Nodosilinea sp. FACHB-141: one gene and its partner. The protein of the gene in region 1 binds, or shares a complex with, the protein of each later gene. Links are inferred from orthologs where the notes say so. Each region holds a gene or a part of one and is shown in the gene's direction. Other genes may lie near its edges.

Region 1 (15,819 bases):
AGCATCAGTAGGGTTTAAGGCATCGGGTATAGGGTCTAAGGGGTTGCCCTAAACCCTATACCCCCGATCCTTCTCTCCGCTTTCACCCATCTCAGCAAAATTCCATCTCCAAAGATTGATCTTAGCGTTGATCAACGCTAAGATTAGAATCTTTGGAAATTGCTTCCAACGTTGGACATTGTTCGGAGAGTAAACGTTTATGGCGCGATATAGAGGCGCTCGCCTGCGGGTTGTACGCCGCTTGGGTGAGCTACCGGGTCTGTCCCGCAAATCCCCCCGTAAGGCTTATCCGCCGGGGCAGCACGGTCAAGACCGCAAGAAAAAATCTGAGTACGCAGTTCGGCTTGAAGAAAAGCAGAAGCTGCGGTTTAACTACGGTTTGACCGAAAAGCAGCTGCTTCGCTACGTGAAGAAAGCTCGTCGGGCCGGTGGTTCGACTGGTTTGGTGATTCTACAGCTGCTTGAAATGCGGCTTGACAACACCGTGTTTCGCCTTGGCTTTGGGCCGACCATTCCTTCGGCTCGCCAGGTGGTCAACCATGGCCACATCTGCGTGAATGGCCGTGTGGTGTCGATTCCTAGCTATCAGTGCCGGGCTGGCGATGTGATCACCGTACGCGATCGCGAAGCTTCTAAAAAATTGGTCGAAGCCAACCTAGAGTTCCCCGGTTTGGCCAATGTGCCTGCCCACCTCGAGCTTGACAAAGCCAAGCTCACCGCCAAGGTCAATGGCATCATTGAGCGCGAGTGGGTGGCCCTCAACGTCAACGAACTGCTTGTGGTTGAGTACTACTCCCGTAAGGCCTAAGGCTGCTGGTCATTACTGGAGTTTGTTTGCTGGCCGAACGGTCATCGCTTACCGCCCATAACGCATTACTCTTACTCAATTAATTTGTAGTTTGGCTCCTGGCCCGTCAGCTAGGAGCCATTTTTTTGTGCCTCCAAGTTTTGCGACCCCGGTTTTGCGTCTCTCGGGCAAATTCGTAAGAATATAACTACTCCCTATTGCGGCTGCGCCTATGCCCTGCCAGTTGTGCCAGCGTCCCGTAGACGATCTCACCGAACACCACTTGATGCCGCGCCAATACACCAAGCGTCGGCAACTGCCCACTAGCGAGACGGTGCTGCTGTGCCGCCCCTGCCACAAACAGATTCATACCCTGTTTGACAACCACACCCTGGCCCGCGATCTGAATACGTTAGAGCAGCTACAGGCAGAACCCAGGATCCAGAAGTTTGTCGCCTGGGTTCGCAAACAGCAGCCCCATAAGCGGGTGAGAAGCTATCGATAGCGAGCGATGCTAGGTTCTAGCCCTGGCCGTAGTGGTCTCAGCAGGGGTGGTTAGTTTGCCATTGTTGTGGTGCACCACCAGCACTGAGCAGTCGGCATGGTGCATGACGTAGTTGCTCACGCTACCCAGCAGCAGTTCGCTCAGGCCCCGGCGACCATGGCTGCCCACCATAATCAAATCAGCGCCCCAAGAGCTAGCCACGCTGCAAATGGTAGCGGCAGGTTCCCCAGATATCTGAGTGAATTCGGCGCTGACGCCCGCCGACTGGGCGCGATCGAGTTCTTGTCGCAGTTGGGCAATGCCCTGGGCCTCAAATTCTTCCCAACGTTTTTGGTAGAGTCTCCAGGTCGAGTCTTCCAGCACGGGGTAATAGGCCTGGTACGAGCGAATGGGAATGCCGGGGCTGCCTTCTTCGTAGGCCGAAAGCACGTGCACGAGCATGAGATTGGCCCGAGTGGCTTCGGCCAGGTCAAGGGCTTTTTGAAATACCTCGTGGCGGCGGGCAGAATTGTCGAGAGCAACCAGAATTTTCTTAAACATGGCGGCGAGTCTCCTGTTCTACAGGCCCGCGTTTTAGGCTCTCTATTTCACGTTTTTGGGATGCAGCGATAGAGACAGTGATGGAGCCAGGCCAGGGGCGATGCGGCTACGCCTCCATTATAAAAAGCCCTGTAACCCAGCAGGGTTAGCCGTAACAATGCCTTACGGTGAACGGCGGAATCGGGTCGAGGGCTTCACTGTTCTTAAGGTGCGATTCTCCTTTGGAGAGGCTGCGCCAACGCCCCTCTAGGCCGGTCTTTGACCATCACGCCAAAGCCTCTTTAGAGGCTACCAACCCTTTAGCGGCTCGAGAACTCCTCGCCTAATGGCTACGGCGTTGTAGATAGACCGGCATTCTATCTACGGGGTAGATCAGCAAATTCTGTTTCAGGTTTTCCACCGAAGATCGCCCATTGACTAGCTCCCAGTCAAAGTGCCGCAGCAGCTGGGCCAGCATCAGGGTTGATTCCAGCATCGCTAGGTGCTCGCCCAGGCAGCGGTGGGGACCAGAACCAAAGTCGATCATGGGTGGGGCTGGGGTTTGGCGATCTTCGGTGAGCCAGCGATCGGGCCAGAACTTATCTGGCTGGGGGTAAGCCTCCGGGTCGCGCCCGGCCCCTAGGGTTGACCAAAACAGGCGTGCTCCAGCAGGCAATTTAACGTCGTCGACGACCATGTCCCGGGTGGCTTGCAGCGATGTGGTACCCGAGGCAACAGAATAAAGCCGCAGGGTTTCTTTGACGACTCCTTGCAGGTAGCTCAGCTCTTTGAAGCTGGCCAGGGTGATGGCATCGTGATGGTCAAAAACGCGATCGACGGTGGCCTGAGCTTTTTGAAACACCGAGGGGTTTAGGGCTAGCTCGCCCACCGCAAAGGACAAGGTGTGCGCGGTGGTGTCTGTACCGGCAATCAACATTTCCACAATTTCGGGCAGCAGGGTGGCGCGACTGTAGTGGGGCTCTTTGGCGGCAATTTTGACCAGCATCGACTGTTGGAAGAGTGGGCTGGCCTTCTCTAAAGCAGCAGGGTCGCCGTAGCGTAGCTCTAGGGCCAGGTCGAGGCGCGATCGCAAGCAGTTTTCCAGATAACGGCGGGCAGCCCAGTAGTCTTTGCTGGCCTGGGTGGGCAGATATTTTCTCCAGGCCTTTTCACCGACAGCCATCCGCAAGAACCGGTAGGTTAAGACCGCCATGGCGTTGTAGGTCGGCTCAATCTCCAGGGGCGGGCCTTCAGAGCTGGGCTGGCTGGGGTCGATGGGAATGCCCAACACCAAAGCCGCAATCACCCGCATGGTCAGCTCCACAAATAGCGGATCCATCGGCACCGGCTCCCCCGGCGGGGCGGCTTGCAGCTGGGCCAGAGTCTGCTGGCAGGCTTGATCGACTAGGGTCATGTAGTGGCTCACGCCGCTGGAGCTAAATTCTGGGTTCCAGGCCTTGCGTCGCCACTGCCACTCAGGCCCATCTTGGCCAATCATGATTGGCCCCATCAGATCGTTCCAGGCGCGCTGCGACTGGCCAGTGCGCACCAGGCTGCCGTCGCGGGTGCCCTGCACAATGGTGCTGTCGATCAGCTTGGGCTGGCTGAGCACCAGCACCGGATAGCCGACCCAGTAGACATACTTGGGGCCAAGTTCCTTAGACCAGTCGAACAAGATCTGAAAGAGCTGCCGATTTTTGACCGCCCCTAGCAGTTGGGGAATGTTGCCCAATAGCCAGTGCTGGGGCGGAGAGGGGAGCGATCGCAGCGACTTAAAGCGCTGTTGCTTAGCCCACCGTTGCCATCCCAGCAGAGCGATCGCTCCCAAGCCCAGTGGCAGCCAATAAAGCGGAGCACCTAACAACTGAGTCATAGGAAGTATCCGCAGAGGACAAAGATGCGCCGATTATACAGGCCTAGGTTTAACTGTCTAAACACGATGATCACACTTAATTGAAGACGCGTCTGAGTGCAGGAATACGGCTCAGCAAAACGTAGTCCAGCAGCAGCACAATGACAAGTGAAAGACCAACTAGAGGAAACACTAGCCCCAGAACTGCAACAATTGCCAATGGAATGCGCCAGTTCTGTACATAGGCAGGCATAGCAGGAGCGCCGATTAGCCCAGCACTCTGGGGCCGACGCTGCCACCACATCACAACTCCGGTGATGGCCAGCAGCATCACAATCAACGCTGCCACCAGCATAAGCAACTGATTGGCGAACCCAAAATATCTCCCCATGTGAATGGCCGTTCCCATCTCCACCGCTTTAGGAACGAGACCATAATCTTGCCAGCGCACATCGGCCAGCACGGCACCGCTGTACTGATCAACATGCAGAGTCACTTCTTGGGTTGGATCAGGCGGAAAAGCCGAGATCGTGAATACTCCGGTCTCTCCTGCCGGCAACGTCACGTTAAAGCCAGGGGGCGCACCTTTGGCCTGGGCTAGGGCGATCACAGCGTCAAGGCTAACGGGGGTGCCAGAGGCCAGGCCCATCTGAGCCGGTGTCGACTCGCCGTGGTGACCCGAATGATCGGTTTGGCCTAAGGGAGCAGATTGAGGTATCGGTAACTGTTCTACGGCCCAGGGCACCACCTGACCTCGCTGGTTTAGCGAGCCCGTCAACACAGCTGATTGGGGAATGTCGTCCCACATTTGAACCGGAAACTGGCTTGATACTTGGGCAAAGGTGTCTCCCCAAAAACCCGTCCAGGGTAAGCCGGTAAGAATCAGAAAACCAATTAGGAGAACGCCATAAAATCCGGGCACGGCATGTAAGTCTCGCCAAAATATCCGTTTGTTCTGGCTCCAGAGGCGCGGGATGAATGTGCCCAAAACAGCAAGCTTTTGGCGCGGCCACCACAAATACAGCCCTGTAATTAACAGTACTAAACCCCAACAGGCGGCTAGCTCAACTAAATAGTCGCCTAGCTTGCCAATCAGTAACTCGCCATGGATTTTTCGGGCGATCGCCTGGAGGTTGTTGTCCTCATCGCGATCGCCCAAGATCTCGCCGCTGTGAGGGTCGACGAATACCATCAGATTGCGCTCATTCGCCGTTGTTACCAACACTTCAGTACTGCGATTTGCGGCAGCAGGAGGCGTAACCTGATTAATTACAGCTGCAGGATACGCGCTTTCGACGGACTGTACCTGCTCAACGTAGGGCAGGGTCACCAGGTCAGGCTGCACAAACATGAGGTTGTTGTACATGGCCGCATCTAGCTGGGGCTTAAACAGATAAACAATGCCCGTCGCGGCCAGGATCACCATGAAGGCAATCACAAACAACCCAGCATAGAAGTGCCAGCGCCACACCGTGCGATAAAACCGATTGCCAGGCGATAGAGCTGCTGGAGATTGCCTTACAACCAGGTTGGAGGGATTCATGCCGGTATTTGCCCAAAGTCAAGACTCCGATTAACATGCCTGATGCGCAAAGATGTTGTCAAAAGACACGGTGTCAACTCCTTGCACGCCATCCGACATGAAAAACCCCGCTTCAAAACAGGTAGCCCGTGGGGGCGTTGCACTGCAATGCCCCTACCAATCAGCGGTTAGCCAAACAGGATTAGCCAAACAGAATTCGGTATTACACGTTGTTATTCTTTCAGCAGCACCTTATCACCAAACTGCTTTAGCCCCAGCCGGGGGGATGCTAAACCCAAGCATTCAAAAGATCAGCCGTTTAGCTTTTCTCTAGGGGAAACTGGAGTGGACGCACCATAGTGGCCAGAAGGTGTTCGATTACAGCCGATAGATCTCTACACAGACCGGTATGCACCCGTGAGGTTTGAATGATCGTGCTGCGGGGGGCAACCAGCCAGCCAAACCGTTCTCGCTGGGGCAGTTGACCAATGACGCCCGCCTGGATTTCGCCAGCGCAAATGATCGGGATAGTGTTTAAATAACCTTCGACTGTTTCTAAGTCTAGGGTAGGGTCAAGGGTCAACAGCCGTTGCGGAATGAGTTCAATTTTGGCTTCGAGAAATTTGCGCGTCGAGCATGAAACAATCACACCTACGTTGACAAACTCTTCTCGCTCAACCTTAGGTACCACCCGAATAATGGCGTAATCATAGGTGACCTGATCGTGCACGAATGGCCTCCTCTAAGAAAGCGTGGGGTGGCTCTAGCCGCTTCAGCAGATACTCAATATAAGCCTCGCGATGGTGTTGGCTATCGGTAAACGGAGAACCCTCCAGCAGCCAGGGCTCTGGAATTAGGTTGACGATGCCAGTAATGAGCTCCGGCGTTAGCTGGGCTGTCATGGTGGCATCGACCTCTGTTAGCTGACTAGCAAACCGCAGCAAAACGTGATCTTTGATGCCGGGGAAGGGGGTGCGGCTGCGCTCTAAGTAGTTGTTCCAGCTGTGGTGAAAATAGAGGGCAACACCGTGATCAATCAGCCAGAGGCGGCGGTGCCACATCAGCATGTTGGTATTGCGGGCGGTGCGATCGATATTGGTGACGTAGGCATCGAGCCAGACAATGGCCGAGGCCAGGGCGGCATCGGGCTGTTGGGCAACGGGGTCAAAGGTGATGGAGCTGGGCAGGTAGTCGAGGGCCAGGTTGAGACCTACACTGGCTCGAATCAAATCCTGAATTTCGGGGTCGGGCTCGGTACGGGCCAGTTCAGCATCGACTTCGATCAGGACAATTTCGGGCACCAGCAAGCCGACGGCCCGCGCAATTTCTCCAGCCACGAGTTCAGCAATCAGAGATTTGACCCCCTGACCGGCACCCCGAAACTTCAGCACATACATGCCATCATCGTCAGCTTCCACAATGGCGGGGAGAGAGCCTCCCTCCCGCAGGGGAGTGACGTATCGGGTGGCAACAACGGTTCGCAAATGGATTCTCGGTTACAGAGCCTCAGCCCATTTTAGTGGAACCGACGGTCGCTATCGCCCGAGGCAAGGGCTGGCGCAAAAAGATATTGAGCGATTTGCTCAGGCTTAAGGGGTAACGAATGCAGGCGCTAAGGGCGATCGCCCGCTGGCTCTAATCCCTAACCCAGCTCGCCCGGTCGGGTAACTGCCGTAACCACCATCTGGGGAAAAATCAGTCATTATAAATAGGCGTAGTAGTGTCTTTGTACCGTTGACCCATGGGCGACTTCAACATTCAGGCTCCCTTTGAACCTGCGGGAGACCAGCCAAAGGCGATCGCGGGACTAACCAAGTTTCTGCAAGACAACACCAAGTATCAAACTCTGCTAGGGGCCACGGGCACGGGCAAAACCCACACCATCGCCCGCGTCATCGACAACATTGGCAAGCCCGCCCTGGTGCTGGCCCACAACAAAACCCTCGCCGCGCAGCTCTGCAACGAGCTGCGCGAGTTTTTCCCCGACAACGCCGTCGAGTATTTCATTAGCTATTACGACTACTACCAGCCCGAGGCCTACATTCCCACCACCGACACCTACATCGCCAAGACCGCATCGATCAACGACGAGATCGACATGCTGCGGCACTCGGCTACCCGCTCCCTGTTTGAGCGCAAAGACGTGATTGTGGTCGCCTCAATTAGCTGCATCTACGGTCTAGGAATCCCGTCGGAATACCTGAGAGCCTCGATTCCGCTGCACGTGGGCATGGAGGTTAACCAGCGCCAGGTGCTGCGCGATCTGGCTTCGATTCAGTACGAGCGCAACGATTTAGACCTAGGCCGAGGCAAGTTTCGCGTCAAGGGCGACGTGCTGGAGATCGGCCCCGCCTACGAAGACCGCATCATTCGCATCGAGTTCTTTGGCGACGAGATCGACGCCGTGCGCTACGTGGACCCGATCACCGGGGCCACCCTGCAAAGCATGGAGGGACTCAGCATCTACCCAGCCAAGCACTTTGTTACCCCCGACGATCGCATCGAAGAAGCCTGCCAGGCGATTAAAGATGAGTTGCTAGAGCGTCTTGCGGAGCTAGAGAAAGAGGGCAAACTGCTGGAAGCCCAACGTCTGGAGCAGCGCACCCGCTACGATCTGGAGATGATCCGCGAGGTGGGCTACTGCAACGGCGTGGAAAACTACGCCCGCCATTTGGCCGGTCGCAAAGCCGGATCACCGCCCGAATGTCTGCTCGACTATTTCCCCAAAGACTGGCTGCTGGTGATTGACGAATCCCACGTCACCATTCCTCAGATTCACGGCATGTATAACGGCGATCGTAGCCGCAAAATGGTGCTGATCGACCACGGCTTCCGCCTGCCCAGCGCCGCCGACAACCGCCCCCTCAAAGCTGAAGAATTTTGGGACAAGGTGAACCAGTGCATCTTTGTCTCCGCTACCCCCGGCAACTGGGAAATGGAGATTTCTCAAAATAAGGTGGTGGAGCAGATTATTCGTCCCACCGGCGTGCTCGACCCCGAAATTTTTGTGCGCCCCACTGAAGGCCAAGTCGATGACCTGCTGGGCGAAATCAAAGAGCGGGCCGCTCGCCAAGAGCGGGTGCTGATCACCACCCTGACCAAGCGCATGGCCGAAGACCTCACCGACTACTTCGACGAGCACGGCATCCGCGTGCGCTACCTGCACTCCGAGATTCACTCCATTGAACGGATTGAAATTATCCAAGACCTGCGAGAAGGGCTTTACGACGTGCTGGTGGGGGTCAACCTGCTGCGGGAGGGGCTCGATTTACCCGAAGTTTCCCTGGTGGCGATTTTGGACGCCGATAAGGAAGGGTTCTTGCGGGCGGAGCGATCGCTGATTCAAACTATCGGTCGCGCCGCCCGCCATGTGCGTGGTCAGGCCATTCTCTACGCCGATAACCTCACCGACAGCATGGCCAAGGCAATCAGCGAAACCGAGCGTCGCCGCGCTATTCAAACCGCCTACAACGAGGCGAATGGCATCACGCCCACCTCGATTATTCGCCGCAACAGCAACTCGATTCTGTCGTTTCTCGAAGTGTCGCGCCGCCTCAACGCCCACGAACTAGAGGAGGTCTACGAGCACAAGGAAGAGCTGCCCCTGGAAGAAATTCCCGAACTGATTGGTCAGTTTGAAAAGCAGATGAAAGAGGCCGCCAAGAATCTTGACTTTGAGGAAGCGGCTAAGTTTCGCGATCGCATCAAATCCCTACGCGATCAGCTCTTGGGCAAGCGGGCTTAGAGAATCATCTACGGAAGATCTCCTCGCTCAATGCCCCGCACTCAGAAACAGAGTTGCTGGCGGAAAAGTCAAAGCCCCTCTCCCAAGCTTGGGAGAGGGGTTTGGGGTGAGGGCTGAGTCAGGGCCGAGAGAAGCCTTCCCGATCTACATAGGCCTACTCAATCAACAGGGTTTTGGTCAAAATGACCATCCAGGTCGGGATTTGCTGAGCGGTCTCATCTTCGCTGGGCGATCGCGACCGTCATTGGGCTCGGCGCAGCGCGTGGAGGATTTTGTGGTGCGATCTACGTCGGCCAAGCTGCCGTAGAGCAGGTGACGCCTTGATCGGGGTTAGGGCTGAGGTTTCGCGGAGTGAAACCGCGGCAAACTAGACGTACCGCTAGCGTCGGGTTGAAGGTATTCAAACATCGGTTCTGTGCTCCTTACATAGTCAGTCTACTGAGTCATTGGTGAAGTGAAATCACAAAGCCTCCAAGAGTACCCTCAAGGGTAATACCACCGCTGAGTAGCATGTTCCATATTGGATATAGAAACGAACCAACGAAGAGCTTCAAACTCGTTGGATGCCTAGAGAGTTACTTGCTGAGAACTCACAGCATTCGGTTGTTTCTGTGATGTCGAGTGGGTTGGCAAAGGCTACTCAACATTACAACAACTCCCTTGCCAGAATTAGGAGAAATACAATGGCATCTCTATTCATAAAATCGCTTACCTGCAACGAAACCGAAGATACTTTTGGCTCGGATGAGTGCCTTTTGGAAGTGTTTACCAACGCCGGGCGCAAAACTTACCGAGAGACTATGAACAACGGAGAGGTCTTCGAAATTAATGACGAACTCCCGTTCACCGTCCGAGCTAAGGTTAAATTATGGGATTTGGACTTGGGACGCTGGCCCGACTACAACGATCATCTCGGTACTGTTGTAATTCGTAATACTCCAGTACAAAACTCCACCGCCAGTTTCACGCTTGACGGTGCCGACTACGTCCTTACCTATGACGTGAAACCCTAGTTTCAGGATGCAGTTGACCAGGGTGCATGTCGCTTTGAAAGGTGCATAGCTGGAGTATTAGTACAACGAGATGGCTGAAAGCTTACATATCAAACGTTTCAGCCTATGAGTAAAATACTCTCTTTCAAAGTGGCATGCTCTCGGTCAACCATTGCCATAGAGCAGATGAGCAGAAAGTCTTAGTTACTAAGTTTTAGACTACTTGTCGTTTCCGATCGCAACTATAAGGAGAATAAGATTATGATTCGCACCAAGCGCATTGAAGCAGGAGATTGGAGAACCGTTGAAAACTTTTGGAATGCCAATGGAAAAGCCTTTTTCAAACTTCCTGTCGGTGCTTCAATCAAAGTTCGTTATGGCGTGGGTTTTTTAGGATTCGATAGCCAAAAACAGACTCTTGACGGCTTAGGCTATAAACAATTGTCAGTTGGGACTGGCTCGATCGCACGCGCCAGAATGCAAGTCAAAGTGTCTCAAACCACAGATATCACCTATGACGTCTACGGTGGCGGTGTTGCTGTCTCAACCCCAGAAATCCCTTTCTAGGTAGAGTTCCAGCGGTAATGATGGGTTTGTTCAGGCGATCGCTTAGCACCCCGTTCATGCCAATGCTGCACCATCCGAACAGTAGCTTTGTGCGGATAGCCAAGGATGGTCATGGATGCACCTACCCAAACAGAGCATCTTGCCGTGGGTGGGCGGGGGCACGGTGGAGCGACAGGTTGACAGCAGGTGGCGTGGAAGGGCGATCGCCCAATCACCCTTCTGCAACCTGCTTCTCGCTCCCCCCTAGGCCCGCTGTCCACACATGAGGCGTTGTTCCGCCGTCACCTGACCGTACATAGTTTCTAGGGCAGAAATGTTGTCCTTCAGGGTGTAGCGCTGGAGCACCCGTTCGCGGGCCTTATGCCCCAAAAGCTGAGTAATTTCGGGGTGGTCACGCAAAATCGGCAAGATAGTTTGCAGCTGAGTTGACACCCGCTGGGTATCGAGCACAATGCCCGCCCCCTCCGCCAGCACTTCGCCATCGGCTCCGGCATCGGTGGCAATGCAGGCGGCGCCACAGGCCATCGCCTCTAGCAGCGACAGCGACAGCCCCTCTACCAAAGACGGCAAAATAAACCCGTCCGCCGCCCGCAGGATGTCGATGCGGCGCTGCTCGTTGGCCAGGTAGCCCAGCCAGATAATGTCGTCTTCGTCGCCGTAGTAGCGCTTCAGCGACGCCTCTAGGGGGCCGCTGCCGACGATCGCCAGCTTGCAGTCAGGCCCCATATCGGCCTGCCGCCAGCCCCGCAGCAGGGCCTCCACATTCTTCTCTAGCGAAATGCGCCCTTGGTAAACAAATAGCTGGCGGGCGTAGAGATCAGCCTTGACGGCCGACGGCCCCGGCGAGTAGCGACGGGTATCGACCCCATTGGGAATCACAACCAGCGTAGCGTCGGGCACCCCGAGCTTAGTCAATAAATCGCGCTGGAGTTCTGAAAACACGATGACGCGATCGTAGTTGGCCAGACAGGGGGCGTAGAGCTGATAGGTGAGGTGCTGGGTGCCCGAGGTCAGGCTGCGCACCCGGCGATCGAAGGCGGGGTGAAAAGTGGCCACCAGGGGAATGTTGAGCTCAGCACAGATCTCGGGCAGTCGAAAGTCCAGCGGCGACAGGGTGAGCGAGGCATGCACTAGGTCGGGCCGAATTCGCTCTAGTGCCTCTGCCAGCAGCTTGCCTGACTTCAGCGAGGGAATGGTGAGAATCTGCGACTTGAACAGAAAGGGCAGCGGCACTTCCTGCGATCGCTCCGCATAACTGCCCAGGCTATGGCCATCCTGAGACTGGGCAAAATGGAGAAAAGTCACTCGATGGCCGCGTTCAAGCAACGCGTTGGTGACCTCTCGGCCATAGGTGACGTTGCCGCAAAAGGGCGATTTCTTGCCAAGCCACGCGATGTGCATGCTGTCCAGCGTTATCCGTTAACAACCTAAACCAGCGGCAGCAGAATGCCGCCGCGATTCGCGCAACGTTTGGGAACCGACTCGGAACGAGTATCCGTTCCGGAACCGCCCAGCCCATAGCATCAGCCCACAGATCTGTACTTTGGTAAAAAAATGAAATCTAGCCTGGGGCCTGGGTCTTTCTCATTGCCGTATCGGCAATATACCAGGTTACTACTCCCCCTAAGCCTACCAGGGTTCCCATACCGACAAAAACGTTGGCCAAACCCAGGTGTGCTTCTACCACACTGGCTAAGGCCAGGGGCAGGCTCAGGGCAATATTGACCATGTTGTTCTGTAAGCCAAACACCTTGCCGCGCATGGCTTCCGGCGTTTTTTCTTGAATCAGGGTCTGCATCGGTATGCCGACGAAGGCACCACAAAGCCCCAAGGTGGCAATGATCGCCATAGAGGCCCACAGTTGCTGAGTTGTCCAGGCCAAGGCAATCAGGCACACACCCATCCCTAGGGCACCCCACAAGCTCAGGTAGCGCCTCGGAAACCGCGGCCCAAAATTCCCCACTAGCACAGCTCCTAGGCCCAGGCCCAGGCCACCTGCTGCCAACAAAAAGCCAAACTGCGAGGCCTTAAGAGCAGGAATGGTCTCCGCCAGCCGCACCGCCAGCACCGCCAGGGCAGCGAACACTGACGACAGCAGCACCAGCTGAATGATGGCCACCCGCACCTGCACCTGCTCCCCTAGGTAGCGCCAGCCGTCTTTGATATCAGCCCAAAATTGAGATATATCTTCGTGGGCAGCAGATAAATTCTCTTTTCCAGGATCCATAGTCATCAGGCATAGCCCGGCCACCATGTAGCTCAAGCCAACTAAAATAGCTGGGCCGTTGTTGGCTACACCTAAAGCCAGCATCAGGCGATCGGCTAGGGCCAGCAGCGGTTCTCCCACGGCAAACCCTACGATCACGGAGGCCATCATGGTGGTGGTATAAAGCGAGTTGGCTGAGAGTAAATCTCCCTCGGCCACAATCAGGGGAATAATCGACTGCTCTGCCGGCGCAAAAAACTGGGTCAGGGTAGAGATCAAAAAGGTCACGACCAGCAGCAGCAAAAAGGCCACAGGTAGCCCCAGCACCGGCCCCCAGCTCGCCGTCAGCCAAATTCCTAGGGGCAACGCAATCACTAGGCCGCCGCGCAGCAGGTTAGACCACACCAGCACTGGGCGCTTGCGCCAACGGTCTACAAACACCCCCGCCAGCGCGCCAAACAGCACCGCCGGGATGGTAAAAGCAATCATTACAGCCGATACCCAGCCGCTGATGGTCTGCCCAGGGGACTCAAATCGGGCGGCGATGATGGCAATCATCAGCACCAAATAAACCTTGTCGGCCAGCTGAGAAAAGAGCTGTCCGGTCCACAAAATTAGAAAATTGCGGTTCTGAAAAATGGCCCGAAACCCATTCTCACGCTCTGGCTCAGCGGTCTCAGATACAGGAGCAGCGGGCAAAGTGGCGGTTTGGGTTGTGGAGTCTGCCCCATCGCCCAAGTCGGTGCCATGGCCAGACCCTCGGTCCTCTCTCTTAGGCAAATGGTTTGCCTCGGTAGCTTCTGTATTAGCTTCAAACTCACGGAGCATGGGGTAACCAACGAACCTGGGCACTGGGCGGCGCAATATCCAGCAGTTTAAAGGGTAGCTAAACAGACATCAACTAAAGCCGCCGACCGAATGGGACGTTCAAAGTAGTTCTCAGTATATTCTCGCAGAAGCCGCTCGACTCGTGCCCACAGCTGCTGGGTTTTTCCGGGTTGAGGATCTTGGCTCTCTAACCCCATGGGTAGGGTAGACAAAATCTCCGGCTTGGTAAGCTGCTGGAGCAGAGCCACATCGGTGGCGGTAAGCAGCAGGGGTCGCTTGGGGGGTTGACCGTAGCGGCCTTGCCCTTCACCGAGCTGAGTGGCTCCGTCGGCCTGCACTAGCCCCCCAGCTTCGGAACTGAATTCTACTCGCCAGGCAGGGTCGAGCAGATTGGGCACAATCTCGACTCGGCTGAGGGTACAGCGATGCACCTCTGGGGCTACCCCGTCCAGGGCCAGCAGGTGATATAGCCCGTGGCACAGGGCCGCCAGCACTGCCCCGGATGACGCCGTCTCAAGTCGTTCTAGATGTTCTACAAAGACGTGAAATAGATCGCTTTGAGGCGAGTCGCTGAGGGCCATCAGCAGCACGACCTCCGCCAGATACTGGCTGGCAGTCAGCCGAGCTAATTGTCGACTCAGCCCAGGAAAGGTGCGCACGGTTTCGGCCTGAATGAGCTTGTCGAGACGCTTGCCCTTTACTACCAGACATTCGTTGATGACAAATAGATCGCTGCGGCCGCCCAGCCGCGACTGGTGCTTGCGCGACCCCGGTGCCACCGCCCGCACCAGCCCAATCTCAGGGGTAAGAATGGTGAGCAGGCGATCGGTTTCCCCTAGGGGCATGGCCTTGAGGTTGATGCCAGTGGCTTTGTAGGTTTGGCTCATAGGGCAGTACAGGGCTAGAGCCTTAGCATAACGCTCTGGCCAAGAAAGGCTCGGCCCGACGCAGGGTGGGTAGCGTAGAGGGCGATCGCTCGAAGAGCAAAGCTAAAACTCAGGGAAAATCTTGCCCTGGCCACGAGCTGATCCCTTGACATCAGCCGGCTCTAACCACGAAATCCGTTGACAGTAATGGGCCAGTTCAGCACATTGCCTTAAACTGTAGGGGCAGATCAAAAGCATTAGTCATCATGATTTTTCCTGGGGCTCCGGTTACGGTGATCAACGTCAACGATACCTACTACGGTTTTCAGGGTCTGGTGCAGCGCATTAGCGACGGCAAGGTAGCGGTGCTGTTTGAGGGCGGCAACTGGGATAAGCTGGTCACCTTTGAAATGTCTGAGCTGGAGCCGGTGAGCTCTGGCAAGCGGCGTTAGGTACTGCCATGCGTTTACCTCTGCCCCAGACCACGGCTCCAGCGCGGCAGCCCAATCACATTGCCGAGGTGATTGAAACCGCCACCACCGAATTTTTGGCCCAGTGCCTAGAGCCTGAGGCGCTGGCGTTTTCGGCCATGCCCCCCTTTGGCAGCTGGGTCACCGCCCTGGATGAGGAATCGGGCAACACCGTCTACGGGGTGGTGTATCACGCCACCACCAGCCCGATTGATTCGGTACACCGGGCGCGAGCTCTGGGGCTGTCCCTCGAAGACCTGCGCCAGCAGCAGCCGCAGATTTTTGCCATGCTCAAGACCGAGTTTAAGGCGGCGATTGTAGGCTTTCGCGCCCCTGATCTGGCCGGGCGACCTCAGGGACCAATCTTTCAACACCTGCCGCCCCGGCCGCCTCAGGTGCACCAGGGGGTGTATGCCTGCTCTCCTGAAGCAGTGATTGAGTTCACCGAGCAGCTCGATTTTTTAAGAACCCTGCTGGCCATGGGTAGCGCCCCGGTAGACAGCCTAGTGGCCGCAGTATTGCGCCAGGGCTATCAACTTCGCAAGCTCGATCGCGCCTGGTTGGTGCAATCTGGCCGCACCCTCAGCATCTTTTTGAAGGATGACTACGATCGCCTGCGCATTATCCTGGGTCAGATCTACGCCTAGGGTCAGGTATAAGGTTTATGGTTTCAGGCGAACCACCTACTCTTCCCTTAAACCCTAAACCCTCTCCCCTAAACCTTGATCATTAACTATGCAAACCTTTGACTGGATTGTGGTCGGCAACGGTCTGGTGGGGGCAGCGGTCAGCTACGAACTGGCTCGTCAGGGGCTGTCTGTGCTACTCATCGATCGCGCCTTAGAGCCCGGCAACGCCACCCGCTACAGCTACGGCGGCATTCCCTACTGGTCGGGCAGCACGACCCTCACCCAGCAGCTCTGCCAGGAGGGCATTGCCAAGCAGCGCCAGCTCAGCGAA
Region 2 (11,896 bases), 240 kb from region 1 along the record:
CCTTCACTAGGGGTGCGATGTAGCGGGTGGGGATGGTGTTGTTGGCAGCCTTTTCCCGTAGGGTTTCAGGGATCAGGTCGGAGGTCATGGCGGCCCACTCATTGGCCACCTGACGCACCTCGCGGCGGGTGATGTGGTCGCCTTTGCGGGCGGAGTCGCTGACTAGCTGCTGCACTTCGGGGGCAGATTTGGCGGTTTCGACGAAGGCGCGTTTGCTGAACTGGTTGACCTCTTTAGGGGTGAGCATGCCCGCGTCGAGCAACTGATCGGCGCTTTCAGCGAGTTCGATCAGGTTATAGGCGTGGCTTTTAGTGATTTCGCGATCTTTGAGCCAGTTGAGAAAGCCGGTGCCGCGCCCGTCGCCGCCTTTCTTTTCGCGATCGCGCACCGTCCGCAAAATTCTTCCTCGCCAGATGTCGGTTTGCAGGTCGAAGCGATCGCACACCTGCCAGGCCGCCTCCATCTGCTGGTTAAACTCGTAGTCAGAGATTTTTTCGTCGGTGGGGTCGGGGAGGGCAAAGGTCAGCTCCCCGGCCTGCATCGCTGACTCAATTACCTCAGAAGAATAGGGCATTGCCGCCGTCATACTGTTGTTACCATTTGCGCACAGGGTGTTCATTCTCCCACGTCTGCCTGCTTTACCGCGCGATGGTCAAAGACCTGTGGCCGTCACTATGCCGATAGGCCCGCATAGCCCTCTGGAGCACGCTTTGGGGAGGATCCTTTAAACCAGCGAGGCGCAAAGCTACCTAAAAACTCCCGCGATAAGCTTCGTGAAAGCCACCGCGAGGATTAATTTTGTGGATGGTAGGATGGCCGGGTGAACCCTGAAATTCGACCTTAAAAAGCTATATATGAAGGGATCAGGATTGTCCATGCCATCAAATGTGTTGCGGAAATTTTCCTTTGGAGCGATCGCGCTACTGTCTGCGGGGTCACTGTCCGTAGCCCCGGCCCTCGCTCAGGAGAGTCGGGCTCTAACCGAAAATCCAGCCCTGATTCGAGGCTGTCGTCAGCTCAACCGAGCCACCGAAGTTTTTGACAACTCCACTCTAGGGCCGATCGCAACCCGCATTGGCACTCTACAGGCGGGTACCCAGGTGAGCCTGACCGGGGCAACTTCTCCAGGGCGAGCCCAGGTTTTTTTGAGAAGCGGCACCCTGTCTTCGGCACAGCCCGTAGGCTGGATCAACGCCAGCGTTTTGACTGCCTGCGGTAGCACTCCGATTCCTGCTACCAAGGCCTGCTTTAGGGCCGATCGTGAAATGGTGGTTAGGTCTAGCCCCACAGCCGGCTCTAGCGCCGTTGCTGGCTACAACGTCGGCGACACCGTAATCGCCAGCGCTAACCCACCGACCCAGCAAACCTCCACAGACGGTCGCCGCTGGATGCAGGTGACTATCTATAACGGCAGCACCGGCTGGATTGCCCGTACTGGCACCAATGGCCTGGGCAATAACATAACGCCAATCACCTGTCCTTAAGAAACAGCCGTCAGCGCTTAGCGATTTGACATGTCAAAGCCCTCCTTCAATTCGTGTTGAAGGAGGGCTTTGACCTAAATCTAGGCTCTCGGTCTCTAAGACTTTGGCCTTAAACCAATTTAGGTGCTGGATTACTTACTGATAACTACTCAGCCAGCCGCTCGACAATCACCTGTTGCAGAGCGGGATCTGCCTGGGCCTGGGCCATAATCTGCTCAAACTCTTCAATGCTCAGGGATTCAGCCTCAATGGCGGCTTGCATTTCAGTTCGAGCGCCCTCGCGCAGGGTAGCAACCTGTTCAGCCGCTGCCGCAAACTGCTCAGCCTGCTCTGGCGGAACTTCGGCGGCCGTTTCAGGAGACTGCTGCGATTCGGCGATCGCATTGTAGTCATCCACGGTTAGCCCCTGGGCCTCTACAGCGGCAACCAGGTCAGCCTGCACCGCCTGCTGAATGGTTTGAATTGCCTGATAGGCGCTAACAAAACGGTCGATTTGGGTCTCAGACACCTCTGCTGGGGCAGCCTGAGCCGGTGCTGGCGCTGGTGCTTCTTGCTCCTGGGCTACAGCGGCGGCCGGAACACCTAGCAGCAGGGTGGCGGCTAGAAGACCTTTGAACAGTGTGGAAGGTTTCATGAGCGATGATCCTCGCAATATCGTCAGTCGCAAACCTCGCCGGGGAGATTTACACCAGGCACTACTTTGGTGCCCATGGGTTGACACCCTAGGGGGCAATCATGACGGTGAGATGACAGCTCTGTGACGATAGTGTGACCTCCGCCGCTGCTAGCAGGGTGTGACTCTGTACCCCTGAAGCCATTGGAGAAAATGCCGACCAGCGATTCAGGCATGGGTCGATCGCCCGCGATCGCTGACGAAGCTAAGATAGCTAAGGTCGGTGGCTGCCGCTTCGTTGAGTTGAATTGCTGATTGCCCTCGTCTGTTTTGGCGTTGTTTCAGAGGTCCCTATGGCCAACTTCGAAGTTATTGAGCGAGAGGGGACACGGTTAGTCAAAATCACCTTAAATGACGAAACTGTGCGCACTGAATCAGGTGCCTTGCACTACATGCGAGGTGCTATTGCTATGCAGACTCAAACCCCTTCAGCAGGAGGTTTTCTGAAGTCTTTGGCGACGGGGAAAATATTTTTCGTCCTACCTACACCGGCACAGGGGAGCTATATTTAGCGCCATCGCTGTCTGGGTATCACACGTTAGATCTGTCGGGTGAGGAGTGGATTTTGGATCGGGGTGCCTATTGGGCCAGCGAAGGCAGCGTTGAGATTGCCGTTGAACGCAATAAGTTGTTGAGCGGTCTGGTGGGTGGCGAAGGGCTGGTTCAAACCAAGGTCAAGGGCCGTGGTCAGGTGGTGGTGGTGACCCAAGGCCCTGTGGAAACCGTTGAACTGCGGGGGGAGCGTCTGGTGGTAGACGGTAGTTTTGCGATCGCCCGCACCGGTACTCTCAGCTACCGAGTCGAAAAAGCCACCAAATCTATGGTGAGCTCAATGACCTTTGGGGAGTTCCTCGTCAATGTTTTTGAAGGGCATGGTACGGTGCTGCTGGCCCCGACTCCCTATTGGCAAGTGCTGCTGCTGCGCCAGGTAGCGGCCTCAACGGCGAGAACCTCTAGCTAGGGTAGGGGGGTGAGGCCATCGATTCTCCTTGGCCAGTGTCATACTTAATAAGCAAAAACCCTCGGCTACTGATGACTGACTTTCTCGCCCTTCTCAACCCCGCCCAACGCCAGGCCGTCGAGCACTATTGTGGCCCGCTGCTAGTGGTGGCGGGGGCGGGTTCGGGCAAAACCCGGGCGCTGACCTACCGCATTGCCAACCTAGTCCTCACCCACAAAACTGATCCCGACAATATTCTGGCGGTGACCTTTACCAATAAGGCCGCTAAGGAAATGAAGGAGCGCATTGAGGTGCTGTTTGCTGAGCAGGATGCCCAGGCCCGCCACGGCAAAGCCCTGTCGTCTTTGCCGCAGTATGAGCAGACCAAGCTGAGATCTCAGGTCTATAAAACCGTTACCAAGCATCTGTGGATTGGCACGTTCCATGCCCTGTGCGCCCGCATTCTGCGGTTCGACATTGAAAAGTATCAGCACCCTGCCGGGTACCGCTGGACGAAGAATTTCTCCATTTTTGACGAATCAGATGCCCAGGGGTTGGTCAAAACCATCGTCACCCAAACCTTGAATCTGGATGACAAAAAGTTCAACCCGCGATCGGTGCGCTTTGCCATCAGCAACGCCAAAAACCAAAAGCTCACCCCCGACGAACTCGAAAAAGAGCAGCCTAACTACCGAGGCCGGGTGATCGCCGATGTCTACCGCTACTACCAAAAGGCGCTGGCGGAGAACAACGCCCTCGATTTCGACGACCTAATTCTCATGCCGGTTTTCCTGTTTCAGCAAAACGAGCAGGTGTTAGCCTACTGGCACAAGCGCTTTCGCCACATTTTGGTGGATGAATACCAGGACACCAACCGCACCCAGTACGAACTGATTCGTCTGCTGGCTACCAACGGTGAATCGATCGCCACCTACGAAGACTGGAATCATCGTTCGGTGTTTGTAGTGGGCGATGCCGACCAGTCAATTTACTCCTTCCGCGCCGCCGACTTCACCATTCTGATGAACTTTCAGGATGACTTTGGCGATGGCCTGCCCGACGACGACACCCGCAGCATGGTCAAACTGGAGGAAAACTACCGCTCCACCTCCAACATTCTCGAAGTCGCCAACCACCTGATCGAAAACAATACCGAGCGCATCGATAAGGTGTTGCGGGCCACCCGGGGAGAGGGCGAGAGCATCTACGTCTACCGAGCCGAGGATGAAACCGCCGAGGCCGACTTTGTGATCAGCCAAATTCGCCATCTCGAAACCCAGCACCCGGAGCTGAACTGGGGCAATTTTGCCATCCTCTACCGCACCAACGCCCAGTCGCGCGCCTTTGAGGAAGTGCTGACCCGCTACAGTATTCCCTACCAGGTGGTAGGCGGGCTGCGGTTTTACGATCGCCGCGAGATTAAAGACGTGCTGGCGTATTTGCGAGCGATCGCCAACCCCTTCGACACCGTCAGCCTCAAGCGGGTAATCAACGTGCCTCGGCGCGGCGTCGGCAAGGGCACCATCGATAAGCTAGAACAAGCGACTCAGACCCTGGGTGGCATTCCCCTGTGGGAGATTCTCGCCGATGATACTTCGGTGAAGACTCTTGCGGGGCGATCGGCAAAAGGCGTGCTGGAATTTGCCGACCTAATCAAAAAGTATCGCCAGGACATGGATGACCAAAAGGGCTCTGAAATTATTCAGGGAGTACTCGAAGACAGCGGCTATCTGGCCGCCCTGAAGGCTGAGGGCACCGACGAAGCCGACGATCGCTTTGGCAACGTGCAGGAGCTTTACAACGCCGCCCTGCAATTTGAAGAAGAAAACGTAGACGACCCATCGCTGCTAGCTTTCTTGTCTAATGCCTCCCTGGCCTCTGACATGGATGACAACAAAGACGGCAAAAATGCGGTGTCGCTGATGACCCTGCACTCCTCAAAGGGGTTGGAGTTCCCCGTGGTGTTTCTCGTTGGTCTAGAGCAGGGCCTTTTCCCCAACCATCGCTCCCTCGAAGACCCCGCCGCCACTGAAGAAGAGCGTCGCCTCTGCTACGTGGGCATTACTCGCGCCAAGGAGCGCCTGTTCATCTCCCATGCCCGCGCCCGTCGTCTCTACGGCAGTCGCGAACCCGCTAGCCCTTCGCTATTTTTGGGCGAGTTGCCCCTCGATCTCGTCACTGGCAACAGCACCACGGGCCTGCCCCAAAAGTGGAGCACCCCTATCCGCGAAGCCCGCAATCGCAGCGAAGCCGCTGCCAAGCCGGGGAGCGGAGCCCACGAGTCAGACTGGACTGTGGGGGATGTGGTGGTGCACAAAGCCTACGGGGCCGGAGAAGTAACCCACATATTTGGAGCAGGCAACAAGATTTGCCTGGCGATCAACTTTCCTGGTCAGGGCCGTAAAATTGTTGACCCCAAGATCTCGGCACTGCAGCGGGCTGAGTAAATAGCGCTTCAAATGCTGCTGAATGCCCGATAAATACTCAGGTGGTTACAAAGCCATTACCTAAGCACAAGAAACTACATGTAGATTTTCGGTATATTCCCTTAGGTTATGGCACTAAACGGGGGTTAAGCCGCCAAAAGGCAGGTTTAACCTCCGTTTTTTTCCGGTTTAGACCCCAGGGGGGAGATGCGACCATAGCGACATCAGGCAGGATTACAGAGATAGCGCCAGCGAAGATCTCGTTTGGATTATCAGTGGGCCTTCGCCGCTAGACCTAGCCAGCTCGAGAACTGCCACAGGTTCGTCCGGACCCATCAGCCAAGATGGGATTCTATAAACAGTTCCTGCTTTGAGGGCACGAGCTTAGGGGTTTTAAGCCTCTGCTCTCCCGCTAGATTGATTTAACGGTTTATGAGCACACAACAGGACTAAAACCATGCACATCTACCGATCACAACAGCCTCTGGTTTGCATGCTTCCCCTTCAACCGTCGGGCTTGCCCCCGGTTGACTCGGCGGCCCTGCCCACGGCCCACGACTCGGTGACCGGGTCTTACACCACCGACGATGATACCCTCAGCCGACTGGCGGCGGCAGCGGTCAAACGTCAACAGTATTCTCAGGCGCTGCACCTGCTAGATCAGCTGGTTGAGCGCCATCCCCAGCGAGCCATGTACTACAGCAACCGGGGTCTAGTGCAATTGTGGCTGGGTCAACCCTACGCAGCTTTGGCCGACTGCGATCGCGCCATCTATCTCAACCCAGATCTCGACCAAGCCCACAACAATCGGGCCATGTGCCATGCGGCCCTCGGCGACCTGCCCGCCGCCCTTGACGACTACGAACAGGCCGTTGATCTCAACCCTTTTAACGGCCGCGCCCGCATCAACATGGGCGCTACCCTGCGGCAGATGGGCGACCTCGATCGCGCCTTAGATTGCTTTGACGAAGCGCTGATGTTTCACCAGCTGCCTGAGTTTATCTATGCTGAGCGGGGCCGTACTTATCACCTGCGTGGCGACTGGAACTGTGCGATCGCTGACTACCGCCGCGCCTTGACAGCAGCGGCAGCCCGTCAGTCGAGCGAGCAACTTCAGGCTCTAGTGCAGCGGATCAATCGTTGGGCAGAAGAGCTATTGCCCCAGCAGAGTTGGGCCTAACGGTAGTGCCTTACACCTAATTCAGTAGGGAAGGCGAGTCCAGCGCTAGTTCAGTGTGCATCTGTTATTTATTTCTAATTAATCAATTGAAATGCTTTGGGGACCGCCGTTGCGATCGTTGCCTCCCCATCCACCACCATCTCCGCTTGTGGGTGTAATCCCTTGGTTCTGCAGCCAGCTTTTTACAGGGTCATCCGATAGACTAAGCCGCAGCAGCCCTGAGGCTAGCCCACCCAAAAACGCCACAGGGTGAGCGGTCAGCTCTTGCACAAAGGGAGTAAGCTCGTCTAAAAACATTAGGTCAGTCCGTAGCGACGGCTTGATCCTAACCTGAAAGCTTGCGGAAAAGGTATCGGTTAAAAGCTAGAGCTTAGACTTTGTGCGCTAAAACGGTTTGAGGCTAAAAGTTTCAGCGTTTAAGGATTGGCCACTGGCCTTAGACTCTAAACCCTATACCGTTGAGCCCTCCACTCCTAACCGCTATCGCCCGATCGCCTTCACCAACCCAATGCCGCCAAAGTAGAGAAACAGCACCGCTCCCGCCAGCAGGCTTTGTGTAACTGGGTCAGTAGAAGGAGTGAGCACTGCCCCTAGCACCGCTGCCCCCAAAAGGACGTAGCGCCAGCCCTTCAGCATTTGGTCAGAGTTGACAATGCCGAGCAGCCCGAGCAGCATCTGCAGAATTGGAATCTGAAAGGCTAACCCAGTGCTAAACAGCAGCAGCAGCACAAACTCAAAGTAGCGATCGATCGACCACAGCTGCTCGACCACATCGGCGCCATAGCTGATGAAGAAGTTCAGCGCCGCCGGAATTAGCGCCACATAGGCAAACAGCAGCCCAGCAAAAAATAATAGGCTCGACCCTAGCACCAGCGGCCCCACCAGCCGACGCTCTCGCCGAGTTAGCCCCGGCAGCACGAACAGCACTATCTGATAGAGAATAAATGGGCTGGCGGCTACCAAGCCGCTGTAGCCCGCCACCTTAAAGGAGACAAAAAAGTACTCCCCAGGCGACAGCTGCAAGAACTTTACCCCTTGGGCTGGCACCTCTAGCAGGCTGACAATAGGCCTTACCTGCCAGAAGCAGACCACAATGGCCAGCACAACGGCAATCAGGCTGTAAAAAATGCGCTGCCGCAGTTCTTCCAGGTGGTCAAACAGCGACATCTCGACATCGTAGGGCACTTCGTCGAGGTCAGCGGTGTCACCGTTAAGGATGGCCGTCTCGGTGGTGGCGCTCTCAAGCTCGGTGGGCGGTGTCATAAGTTGGGCAGGTGAGCAGTAGGACGATCGCTTCTATTGTAAGCCCATGATTTCGCTAGCTTGGGATCATGGCCGAGCTTAGGGAGACTCAACGCTCTCTACCCCCGAGTCAGGCGTCACGGTGAGAGTTCTGACCACTCCAGAGGCACCCATCACGACAGCGCGATCGCCATTGACAGACAGCTCTACCCCCCCCGCGTTACCCGTTCTCAATGTCAAGCTAGTTTCGGCTGTCCAGGTCTCTTCAAAGCCCTGCTCGGCAACGCCTTCGTAGACATTCTCACCGTCGGCCACTACGCTCAGCCAGGAGCGATCGCTCAGATTAGCGCTGACTACCACAGGTGCTTCTAGGGGAGCACTAGATTCATCTTCGGCCTCCGACGGTTCCTCTGGCGGTGTTGTAGTCTCTGCTGGTGCCGAGGCTACAGCGCCAGTACCGGCGGTTTCAGGAGTTGTCTCCGCCCCTGAATTGTCGTTGTTGGCTTGGGATGGCCCGTTGCTGCGGCCAAATAGCCCCCAGGCCCCCAACCCCAAAATTGCGGCCAGGGCAGCCAGGCTCAGCACTAGCGGCAGCGATGATCGTCCCGCTGGGCTAGAGGCAGCCGGAGGGGTGCGATCGCTTATCTGAGGACGAGGGCTAGGACTAGGACTAGGCGGTTTCGGTGCCGCAGTGCCGTTCGTGTCGACCCGTTCGATCAGCTCTGGGGTCGGTAGCACATTCACCGGCGTCACCCGAAATTCTTGAGCAATGGTTTGACCATCAAGGCCCAAGGCTTCGGCATAGCGGCGAATAAATCCTTGAATAAATACTGGCTCAGGTAGCTCAGCATCATGCCCCGACTCCAGTGCTTTTAGTAGGGCTGGGCGGATAAAAATTTGGTTGGCCAGCATGTCGATGGCCAGCCCCTGCTCTTGACGCACCTGGCGTAGGTGCGCCCCGATACTTTGGAGCTGCTCGACTTGGGTAGGAGCTAACTTAGCCACGGCACCTCACTGGAGACATTTATGGGGAACTTTGCCCTGGTCGATGAACCCGAACGAGGTCATTTTAATGGGAAACGACCGTCAATGTAGCCGAGGCCAGTTGAAAACCTCTGGCACGTTTAGAACACCTGATTCCAGGCATAGATTTTGTACTCTGTCCAAATGCCGTTTTGCCAGTAGGGGTCGCCCTCTACCAACTGCCGCACAGCAGACTCGCTTTCAGCCTCGTAAATGCCGAATACCTTGGTGTTGTCAGTAGTTGGGCCTAGGGCTACCAGCAGACCGTCGTCTTTTTGCTGCTGCAAGCCCTGAAGATGCGCCGCTCGAAAGGGAGCACGCTTTTCGAGCACATCCTCACAATAGCTGCCCCACATTACATATTTGGCCATGACTCAGTGCCTCAAAAGTTCATCGCCGATGGTATCAGATTAGGTAGTGTCCTATACAGAAAAAAGAGCTGCCTAGAGAGGGGCAACAAGTGGTATGCCCGGTTGGAAAAGTGTCCTGACATTCACGCAAAATTTATTTTTACTTGGAACAATTAAATACAGGCCACCTTCAGTAAAACTACTCGATATTATTGCGCTAATTTTGCTCTAAAAATAATCTGTACTCCATATATGGCAAGTCTTTCCGGAATTATCATGCACCCTGATGAAGTAACTCTTTACCTGAGCTTTAGTGGAAATCTAATCAGCTTTGTTGATGCTTTACCCGATAGCTTAGGGAATTCTTTAGCGTAAGCGAAAGGCTCACCAACATCTAAGTTAGTTCCCTGGTCGCTCCACCCAGTATTGAGTTTCCATACCAAGTCCAGACTCAGTGCTCGACCGTTTCTCAGACAGTCTCAATTGTTGGACTTGCGAGAGGTTTAACCATGAATCGCTTTCTATCTTCCCTCCGTCACGGGCTGCACACTGTGGGTCAAGCTCCCCTAGACCTGTTTCGTCCGCTGCGCCAGTGGGTTAGCCACCTACGGGTCGAGACTCCTCGCCGCGCCCGCAAGGTGGCAGAGTTGATCCCCGCCCAGTGCCCCTTTGAGCGCGACATTGTGCTGCTGGGCCGCTCGGTGGCCCACATTCCGCCCCTTTGCAAGCTCAACCCCCTCTACAACGAACTGGTGGAGCTGCGATTTCGGGCTCTTTGCTATCTAGCCGACGAGTGCGGCGAAGATATTTCGGCCTACATCTAAGCCTTGGCTTGATCAACGTCACATTATCTGGCTGGTCACCTAGCCAGCGCTTAAAGCCACAGACTATTGCGTCCAAACATCTCACCCCCTCCGCTGGCCCCGGGTCTGCAGAGGGGTTTATTTTGGGCAGGCAATGCTTGAAGAATGCTCTGGTCTACTATGGGTAGGCTAAATCTCGATGTGGTTGCTTGAGTGACCTACTATGCCCGACGACCTGTCCTCCCAAGACCTGCCTCCCCACGAGCTGGCGGATGAGACTACACTGCGCCACCAGCGCTGGATGCTGCGGGCCATGGAACTGGCGGAGGCCGCTGGAACTGCGGGGGATGTGCCGGTAGGGGCCGTAGTGGTTGGCCCTGGGGATAGGGTGCTGGCGGAGGCGGGCAATCGGCGAGAGCAAGATCAAGACCCCACTGCCCATGCCGAGGTGCTGGCGTTACGGCAGGCTGCGCACCAGTTGGGCAACTGGCATCTCAACGAGTGCACGCTCTACGTCACGCTTGAGCCCTGCCCCATGTGTGCTGGAGCAATTGTTTTGAGCCGCCTAGGGCTGTTGGTGTACGGTACCCACGACCCCAAATCGGGAGCAGTGCGATCGGTGCTAAATCTGCCCGATGGGCCCGCCTCTAACCATCGGCTAAGGGTGGTGACCGGCGTTTTGGCCGAACCTTGTCGTCAGCAGCTGCAGCAATGGTTTCAGCAGCGCCGCCAAGAACAGCGCCGACCTCCTCTCACCATGACACCAACTGAACTGTCCTGAGCCAGGTTGCGTCCTCTAGCGAGGGCTGTAGGGTAAAGCATGTAGACCAGGGTCAGACCCATTTTGTTTCCGATCGCAGGCTGTGTGGTAGCTAGCGACGGGCATACTGGGAATGCCTAACATCGGCACTATTGGGATTTAGCTGATCATGGCTCCTGTATTACGCCTTCCTATGAAATCCTCTGAGCTTCCTGAATCGTCGGCTGGGTTGGTTAAGGGCGGGGCGATCGCCCCTGCCCAATCGCGCTGCTCGCCAGTGCTGACTCCCTTAGCCTATTTTCTCGGCCGCCGCCTGGTGGTGCCCGCCTACTTTGGCCCTATCACCATTACAGGGCAGCACCATGTGCCTACCGTTGGACCAGTCATTTTGGCCCCTACCCACCGAGCCCGCTGGGATTCGATTTTGCTGCCCTACGCTACCGGCCGAGCCGTTACCGGCCGCGACCTGCGCTTCATGGTTACCGCTGATGAGGTCAAGGGTCTTCAGGGATGGTTCATTCGGCGTTTAGGAGGGTTTGCGGTCAACGTGCGGCGGCCCACGGTAGCCAGCCTGCGCCACGGCATTGAGTTGCTGCTGGAGGGCGAAATGCTGGTGATTTATCCCGAAGGTGGCATTCGTCGAGAAGACAAAATCCACGGCCTCAAGCCCGGCCTAGCTAGATTGGCGGTACAGGCCGAGGCTGCTAGAACTGGCCTGGGAGTGCAGGTGCTGCCAGTAGACCTTTACTATGGCGCAGCCTATCCAGGCTGGCGTAGCTCGGCTCAAATTAACATCGGCGCACCGCTAGCTGTCCAGACCTACCTCCAGGGTGAGGATTCTCCCGAAGCGCTCAAAGCTGGGGCTGCCCAGCTCACCAAAGATCTCAAGACTTGCCTAGAAAGCCTGGTCACTGCCCGCCAAGCCAGCGCTGCGGCGCAACCCTTCGTACTGTCCTAGCAGCTCCCTAACAGCCGCTGATGCCGTTGAGGTGAAGGGCTGAGGACAGGACAATCC

Evidence for each region.
Region 2: the proteins of uvrB (region 1) and pcrA are in contact, whole or in part, in a crystal structure (PDB 7EGT), measured with the Thermus thermophilus proteins. The link is inferred for Nodosilinea sp. FACHB-141 from one-to-one orthologs. Residues at the interface, in WP_096411307.1 of Thermus thermophilus: Glu23, Leu25, Arg26, Asp27, Gly28, Glu29, Arg30, Phe31, Arg55, Glu326, Asp327, Phe328, Glu379, Ser382, Gln383, His398, Gly400, Arg401; in WP_096412145.1 of Thermus thermophilus: His654, Arg656, Phe657, Gln666, Asp668, Glu669, Lys680, Arg681, Leu682, Ser683, Lys685, Tyr686, Ala687.

The regions. Positions count from the first base shown.
Region 1 is NZ_JACJPP010000013.1:252,993-268,811, forward strand. Bases 6,492-9,428 are described here. They hold uvrB (excinuclease ABC subunit UvrB), read left to right. Parts: upstream 6,492-6,926; coding sequence 6,927-8,930; downstream 8,931-9,428. Other genes in these bases: H6F59_RS14990 (HipA family kinase), read right to left, coding at 6,492-6,669. In the rest of the region: H6F59_RS14950 (amino acid ABC transporter ATP-binding protein), read left to right, coding at 1-11; rpsD (30S ribosomal protein S4), read left to right, coding at 200-808; H6F59_RS14960 (HNH endonuclease), read left to right, coding at 1,020-1,292; H6F59_RS14965 (universal stress protein), read right to left, coding at 1,302-1,832; H6F59_RS14970 (cytochrome P450), read right to left, coding at 2,155-3,684; H6F59_RS14975 (PepSY domain-containing protein), read right to left, coding at 3,761-5,206; H6F59_RS14980 (hypothetical protein), read left to right, coding at 5,304-5,519; H6F59_RS14985 (DUF3037 domain-containing protein), read right to left, coding at 5,505-5,915; more of H6F59_RS14990, read right to left, coding at 5,893-6,491; H6F59_RS15000 (hypothetical protein), read left to right, coding at 9,614-9,943; H6F59_RS15005 (hypothetical protein), read left to right, coding at 10,184-10,489; H6F59_RS15010 (glycosyltransferase family 4 protein), read right to left, coding at 10,733-11,890; H6F59_RS15015 (MFS transporter), read right to left, coding at 12,051-13,523; DNA repair protein RecO, read right to left, coding at 13,571-14,410; H6F59_RS15025 (NAD(P)H dehydrogenase subunit NdhS), read left to right, coding at 14,656-14,841; H6F59_RS15030 (HAS-barrel domain-containing protein), read left to right, coding at 14,850-15,506; H6F59_RS15035 (FAD-binding oxidoreductase), read left to right, coding at 15,595-15,819. UniProt on the Escherichia coli protein: The UvrABC repair system catalyzes the recognition and processing of DNA lesions. A damage recognition complex composed of 2 UvrA and 2 UvrB subunits scans DNA for abnormalities.
Region 2 is NZ_JACJPP010000013.1:489,708-501,603, reverse strand. What follows is about bases 2,887-5,866. They hold pcrA (DNA helicase PcrA), read left to right. Parts: upstream 2,887-3,189; coding sequence 3,190-5,544; downstream 5,545-5,866. Outside these bases: H6F59_RS16100 (hypothetical protein), read right to left, coding at 1-574; H6F59_RS16095 (SH3 domain-containing protein), read left to right, coding at 876-1,484; H6F59_RS16090 (DUF4168 domain-containing protein), read right to left, coding at 1,630-2,118; H6F59_RS16075 (tetratricopeptide repeat protein), read left to right, coding at 6,017-6,703; H6F59_RS16070 (hypothetical protein), read right to left, coding at 6,782-7,000; twin-arginine translocase subunit TatC, read right to left, coding at 7,184-7,966; H6F59_RS27355 (DUF4115 domain-containing protein), read right to left, coding at 8,045-8,683; H6F59_RS16055 (YciI family protein), read right to left, coding at 9,070-9,339; H6F59_RS16050 (Mo-dependent nitrogenase C-terminal domain-containing protein), read left to right, coding at 9,828-10,142; tRNA adenosine(34) deaminase TadA, read left to right, coding at 10,345-10,902; H6F59_RS16040 (1-acyl-sn-glycerol-3-phosphate acyltransferase), read left to right, coding at 11,075-11,839. UniProt on the Escherichia coli protein: A helicase with DNA-dependent ATPase activity. Unwinds DNA duplexes with 3'-5' polarity. Translocates on single-stranded DNA with 3'-5' polarity. Initiates unwinding more efficiently from a nicked substrate than double-stranded DNA.